One region of the Actinoallomurus vinaceus genome, then DNA from elsewhere that is predicted to be linked to it. Evidence: riboswitches for the same ligand, from Rfam matches in the RefSeq annotation. Region 1 holds a riboswitch; the other holds the start of a gene.
The links. Region 1 has a riboswitch for ZMP and ZTP ahead of ABEA24_RS34735 (serine hydroxymethyltransferase). Riboswitches for the same ligand answer to the same signal wherever they lie in the genome.
Positions count from the first base shown of each region.

Region 2: linked by a shared signal. The riboswitch ahead of ABEA24_RS14280 (bifunctional 5,10-methylenetetrahydrofolate dehydrogenase/5,10-methenyltetrahydrofolate cyclohydrolase) and the one ahead of ABEA24_RS34735 (serine hydroxymethyltransferase) in region 1 are both predicted to bind ZMP and ZTP.

Region 1 covers NZ_BAABHK010000012.1:39,751-43,143, reverse strand. The annotation lists gene ABEA24_RS34740 (GNAT family N-acetyltransferase) at 1-115, opposite strand, end outside; gene ABEA24_RS34735 (serine hydroxymethyltransferase) at 269-1,534, opposite strand; ZMP/ZTP riboswitch at 1,557-1,640, opposite strand; gene ABEA24_RS34730 (RNA polymerase-binding protein RbpA) at 1,789-2,160, opposite strand; gene secG (preprotein translocase subunit SecG) at 2,232-2,474, opposite strand; gene tpiA (triose-phosphate isomerase) at 2,604-3,365, opposite strand.
Region 2 covers NZ_BAABHK010000003.1:707,468-710,860, forward strand. The annotation lists gene ABEA24_RS53520 (DUF6247 family protein) at 145-444, opposite strand; gene ABEA24_RS14280 (bifunctional 5,10-methylenetetrahydrofolate dehydrogenase/5,10-methenyltetrahydrofolate cyclohydrolase) at 727-1,623, opposite strand; ZMP/ZTP riboswitch at 1,647-1,731, opposite strand; gene ABEA24_RS14285 (TSUP family transporter) at 1,850-2,584, shown strand; gene ABEA24_RS14290 (NUDIX hydrolase) at 2,622-3,155, opposite strand; gene ABEA24_RS14295 (SAM-dependent methyltransferase) at 3,262-3,393, shown strand, end outside.

The sequences.
Region 1 (3,393 bases):
CGACCTGGACGGACAGGTCGAGGATGTTCGCCCCCTGCGCGGCCAGCGCGGCGGTCAGGACGGCCAGCCGGCCCGGCCGGTCGTCGATCTCGGTGCGTACGCGGAGCAGCGGCATATCATCCCCTTCGGCGGCTGAACGGGACCAGCGTGCCGCATCACTGTTACCGGGTCGCTACGCGATCGTTTCCGCCGGATCAGCGCTCTTTGGGACGAACACGACGAAGGCCCGGCGCCTCCGAGACGCCGGGCCCTCGTGATCGATGGCTGGTCAGGGCGTCGCGGCCCATCCCGGCATCGGGAAGCCGGCGAGCAGCTCGCGGATCTCCGTGGCGATCTTGGCGAGGACCGCCTCGTCGTCGGCGGCGGCGACGGCCTGGTCGATCGAGGCCGCGACGAACGGCATGTGCTCCTCGGTGAGGCCGCGCGTCGTGATCGCGGCGGTGCCGAGCCGGATGCCCGAGGGGTTCCACGGCTTGCGCGGGTCGAAGGGCACCGTGTTGAAGTTCAGCTCGATGCCGGCGCGGTCGAGCGCCTTGGCCGCCGGCTTGCCGCCGATGCCCTTGTCCGTGAGGTCGATGAGGACCAGGTGGTTGTCGGTGCCACCGGACACGAGGTCGAAGCCGTGGTCGGTCAGCGCGGCGGCGAGGGCCTGGGCGTTCGCGACGACCTGGCGGGCGTACGCCGCGAAGTCCTCCTGGGCGGCCTCCTTGAGCGCGACGGCGATCGCCGCGGTGGTGTGGTTGTGCGGGCCGCCCTGCAGACCGGGGAAGATCGCCTTGTCGATCGCGGTCGCGTGCTCCGCGGTCGTCATGATCATGGCGCCGCGCGGGCCGCGGAGGGTCTTGTGCGTGGTCGTGGTGATGACGTCGGCGTGCCCGACCGGCGACGGGTGGGCGCCGCCGGCGACGAGCCCGGCGATGTGCGCGATGTCGGCGGCGAGGACGGCGCCCACCTCACGGGCGATCTCGGCGAACGCCGGGAAGTCGATCGTCCGCGGGATCGCGGTGCCGCCGCAGAAGATCACCTTCGGCCGCTCCGCGCGGGCGAGGTCGCGCACCTGGTCCATGTCGACACGGCCGGTCTCGCGGCCGACGCCGTAGTGCACGGGGCGCAGCCACTTGCCGGAGATCGACACCGGCGACCCGTGCGTGAGGTGGCCGCCGTGGGCGAGCTCGAGCGACAGGAACGTGTCGCCCGGGTTCAGGAACGCCAGGTGCACGGCCAGGTTGGCGGGCGAGCCGGAGTACGGCTGGACGTTGGCGTGGTCGGCGCCGAACAGCTCGCGGGCGCGCGCCTGGGCAAGCTCCTCAATGGGGTCGACGACCTGCTGACCCTCGTAGTAACGCTTGCCCGGATAGCCCTCGGAGTACTTGTTGGTGAGGACGGAGCCGGTCGCCTCCAGCACCGCCGGCGAGACGTAGTTCTCCGAGGCGATGAGGCGGACCTTGTCGTGCTGGCGGCGGGCCTCGGCCTCGATGAGACCGGCCAGGTCAGGGTCGGTCGCGGTGAGATGGGACAGCGCTGGCTGGTGCATGGGGCCTCCAGAAGGGCTCGGCTCCCAGCACCCAGGCGCGCGGTGCCAGATCTTCTTCGCTCCCCGGTGGTGAACTCCACCTCATGCGCCAGTCACGGACCCCCATCGTACCGAAAGCGCCGCCGCGGCTCAGGGCGACAGGCCGGATCAGATCGCCGCGCCGAACACGCCGGATGCCGCCGTACCCGCTCATGCGATCGGGCCGGTGGCCGCCGAGGCGGTCACCGGGCCGATCACAAGAGCGATCTACAGCGTCAGTTCCGGACGCGCTGCATCGCGGCCGCGATCGCAGCACGCTCGGCACGCAGCTTGGCCAGAGCCTCCTCGAGGATGGCCTCGCCGTCGGCGTCGCTGCGCCGCTCCTTCACGTAGGCGAGATGCGTCTTGTAGGGCTCGTTACGCGGCGGCGCCGGCGGGTTCTCCGCGTCCTTGCCGGCGGGGAACCCGCACCGGGGGCAGTCCCACTGGTCGGGAACCGCGACGTCGGTCGCGAAACTCGGCCGGGACTCGTGCCGGTTCGCGCAGTAGAAGCTCACCCACACACGCGGGGCTGCTTCGCCACGCTCGGCCTCTCCCATCGGGCCAGCACCGACTCGGCTACCTCGAATAGCGTTGCCACTACCCACGGACTACTCCTCGCTTCCTTTGCCGCCGCGGCGAGGGGCGACGGCGTCAACACACTGCGGGTCTGGGCTGCTCAGCCGTGGTGGCCGTGCTTGAGCAGCAGACCCAGCGCGATGATCGCCACGAACCAGATGACGCCCGTGCCGATCGTGAGCCGGTCGAGGTTGCGCTCGACCACGGACGACCCCCCGAGCGACGAACTGATACCGCCGCCGAACAGATCCGACAGGCCGCCGCCCTTGCCCTTGTGCAGGAGGACGAGCAGCACCATCAGCGCGCTCGTGAGGATGAGCACGATGGAAGTTGCGATGATCACAGCAGCCCAGCGCTTTCGTGATTCACCCCGCTGGTCGCGGGGAATGTTCTCGTGTTCAGGTCATCCGTTACCGAGGGTACGACGTTCTACCGCGTGGTTCAGCAGAAACGCGCAGTCTGATGCGCTAGATCACACCGGCAGCTCGCGATACCTGCAGATCTTGACGAACTCCCCCGCGTCCAGGCTCGCTCCGCCGACGAGCGCTCCGTCGATGTCCGGCTTCGCCATGATCCCGGCGATGTTGCCGCCCTTGACGGAGCCCCCGTAGAGCACGCGGACCTGCTCGGCGAGATCTCCACTGTACAGCTCGGCCAGCCGCTTCCGGATCGCGCCGCACACCTCCTGCGCGTCTTCGGGCGTCGCGACCTCGCCGGTGCCGATCGCCCAGACCGGCTCGTAGGCGATCACGACGCGCTGCGCCTGCTCGGCGGGGACCTTCTGCAGGCCGCCCTCGACCTGGGAGAGCGTGTGGGACAGGTGCTCGCCCGCCTTGCGGACCTCCAGGCCCTCACCGACGCACAGGATCGGCGTCAGATCGTGCTTGAGGGCCTGCTTCACCTTGGCGTTGACGAGCGCGTCGTCCTCGTGGTGGTACTCCCGGCGCTCGGAGTGCCCGGCCAGGACGTACGTGCAGCCGAGCTTCTCGAGCATCAGCCCCGAGATCTCTCCCGTGTAGGCGCCCTTCTCGTGGGCCGAGACGTCCTGCGCGCCGTACGTCAGCTCGAGCTTGTCGGCGTCCACCAGCATCTGCATGCTGCGGATGAAGGTGAACGGCGGCAGCAGCGCGACGTCCACCGCCTCGTAGTCGGCCTCCCTGAGGCCGAAGGCGATCTTCTGGACGTGCGCGATGCCCTCGAAGTGCGTGAGGTTCATCTTCCAGTTGCCCGCCATCAGCGGCTTGCGCTGCGGCGTTGCGGGT
Region 2 (3,393 bases), on a different contig from region 1:
GAGCCGCGCTGGCTGTTCACCGCGGACGAGCCTGCGGGGCCCTCCGCCTGGCGAGCCGGGGCAATAACGGGCCGTTCCGCACCTGCTCAGGAAGCCCGTTCAACTCATACAGAGCACGTCCGTGGAAGCCGTCGAACTTGTAGCTCACACCCGGCCTTCCCACTCCGGGGGGACGTAGCGGACGAACGCCTCCGAACGTCCCTGGACAGCGTCCTGAACAGCCTCTTCGTATCCCGGCCGAGCATAGGCGATCGCTCGCAGGCGCCACCGCCTGAGTAAGGTCTGCACCTGCTTGAATCGCGCAAGATCGTGTGCTGCATCGAGGGCTTGGTCGTATTCTGCCCGGAACTGCGCACGGTGCGTTTGCGGAAGCGCATCAAAGATCGCGGCCGGATTCTCACCCGGATCTTGCGGCCCGGCAGGCCCACTTCTCTTCTTAGTCACCTTCGGTAATCTTATGGTATCGTTCTGTCATTAGCACGCTCCGCGCCCAGGCGACGCGGGGCACCCTCCTCGGTCCGATAGCTGTGCAGGCTGGACCGATAGCGTCCGGAGGGACGTGCCACGCGGGTCGGCGGCTCTGCCTGCCGACACCAGGGCACGAAGACGATTGGCATACGCCCGGCATCCAGCCAGGACGACTCCTGAGGATTCCTCAGAATCGCTTAGCCAATCAGAGACGCTCTAGCGGCTCGGCGGCCATGCCCTAACGCATGGCCATCGGGTTCATCGCGCGCCGTCACATGAGAGGACTCGGCGATCGGGTCCCAGACCCAACTGCCGGGCCGCCGCGTCCACGGTCTGGGCGAGGAGGACGGCGATGGTCATGGGTCCGACGCCGCCGGGCACCGGTGTGATGAGGCTCGCGCGGGTCTGGGCGGTCTCGAAGTCGACGTCTCCGACGTTGCCGGGGTTGTAACCGGCGTCGATCACGACGGCTCCGGGCTTGACGTCCTCGCCGCGGATGAACTGCGGCCGGCCGACGGCGGCGACCAGGATGTCGGCCTGGCGCACGATCGATTCCAGGTCCTTCGTGCGCGAGTGGCAGTACGTGACCGTGGCGTTTCCGGCGAGCAGCAGCATCCCGACCGGCTTGCCGAGGATGGCGCTGCGGCCGACCACGACGGCGTGCCTGCCCGCGAGGTCGACGTCGTACTCCTCCAGCAGCCGCATGATGCCGCCGGGAGTGCAGGACACGAAGCCCGGCAGCCCGAAGCTCATCGCGGCGAAGGACCGCATCGTGACCCCGTCGACGTCCTTCTCCGGGGCGATGGCCTCGAACGCGGCGCGCTCGTCGATGTGCGAAGGGACCGGGTGCTGGAGCAGGATGCCGTGCACCTGCGGGTCCTGCGACAGGGCGCTGACGGCGTCGACCAGTTCCGCCGTCGTGGTGGTGGACGGCAACCCCACGTGCCGCGAGACGATGCCCGCCTTCTCGCAGCGGGCGCGCTTCATGCGGACGTAGGTCACCGACGCGGGGTCGTCTCCGACCAGCACGGTCGCCAGGCACGGCGCCGTACCGGTGTCCCGGGTGATCTGCGCGGCCCGGGCGGCGCTGCGCTCGGTGATGCGGCGGGCCAGGCCCGTACCGTCCATGAGGCGGGCGGCGTGCGTCTGGTGCATGGGCTGCTCCTGTGCGGTCCTCACGACTCGGCCCAGGCGCACGGCACGATCCTCTGCCGGGCCGCTCCCCGGTGGTGCTCCACCTCAGCGCCAGTCACGGCCCAAGATCCACACTAGCAACCGGCTGGAATCGGGGTCACCGGCAGGCGCCCGCCCTCGAAACGCGTTGAAGCCGGCCGTTCCGCCGGTGAAGGCTCTCGACCGTGTCTCGTGAGAAGGAGCCGTCGTGACGGGTGTCTGGACCGCCGACCTGTGCCTGGGGGGCATCGTCCTCGTGGGCGCGTCCGTCCAGCGGCTGGCGGGGATCGGTTTCGCGCTGGTCGCGGCACCCGCGCTGGTGCTGTTCCTCGGCCCCTCCCAGGGCGTACTGCTGTCGAACGCCGCGGCCGGTGCCATCAGTGTGATCGGGCTGGCGGATGGATGGCGGCGGGTCCGGCTGCGCGCGATGATGCCGCTGGTCGTCGCGGCCGCCTGCACGGTGCCGGCCGGGGCGTGGGTCGCCGCCCGCCTTCCCCAACAGATTTTGCTCGCCGGGATGGGCGCGCTGGTGACCGCGGCGGTGCTGCTTGTGATCTTCGGCACACGGGTGCCCGCGCTGAGAGGATCCGGCGGGGCCGTCGCCGCCGGTGCCGCGAGCGGCTTCATGAACTCGTCGGCCGGAGTCGGCGGCCCGGCGATGTCGCTGTACGCGGTGAACGCCGACTGGCCGGTGCGGGAGTTCGTCCCCAACGCGCAGTTCTACGGGGTCGCCGTGAACGCCCTGTCTCTCCTGGTGAAGGGCGTGCCGCGGCTCACCGTCACCGCCTGGCTGCTGGTCACGGCCGGGCTGGCGGGAGGTGCCGTCGCCGGGCGGGCGCTCGGCGATCGCATACCGGAACCCCGTGCCCGGCGGATCGTGCTGCTGCTCGCCCTGGCCGGCGGCCTCACCACGCTGGCCAAGGGCCTGTGGGAGCTCACGTGATCACCCGTACGGTGCGCCGTCGGAGATCGTGTCCCGCTCAGGTCAGCCGACCGGCGGCTCGCAGCTCGTCGAAGATGATCTGGTCCACCGGGGAGACGCGGTCGCGGTCGGCGTAGGACAGCCAGACCACCTCTTCGATCTCGCTGCTGGGCGAGAGGGTACCGAGGTAGTCGCCGATGTAGCAGGTCATCCTGACCTTCACGCCGTCCGGATGACCGTGCGCCTGCGCCTCGTACGTTCCCAGGTGGGCGACGGTCTCGGGAACGATCGCGACGGTGAGCTCCTCCTCGATCTCCCGGACCAGGGTCTGCAGGTCGCTCTCCCCTGTCTCGCGCTTGCCACCGGGAAGGTAGTAGGCGTCCTTGCCGCGCGACCGCGTGCTGAGAACCCTGCCGCCCTCGACCCTGATCCACGCCACCTTGTCGATGACCGACATCGCCTCTGCCCCGATCTCCCGTACGGCCTTGATCGTGGCGCACCCTACCGAGGTCGGCTCGGCTCCCGATACCGACCGGACGGTCGCCGCCGCCTGAGCCGCTCCGCCGCCCAAAGGGAGCAGGAGGTCGAGCACCGGTCATCGACCGCGACCGGGGACCACTAAGGTCTTTTTTGGATCAAAGCGGCGTGAAGCCTGCCCGCCGGCCGGAGGCCGACGTGCATGGTAGTGAGGAGAGGCGATGTCGGGTTGGGGACCTCGGCCGGGCGGATTCGACGCGACCGTGCCCAACATCGCTCGGATGTACGACTACTACCTCGGCGGGAAAGATCATTACGAGGCGGACCGGATACGCGCCGAAGAGGCGGTCGCG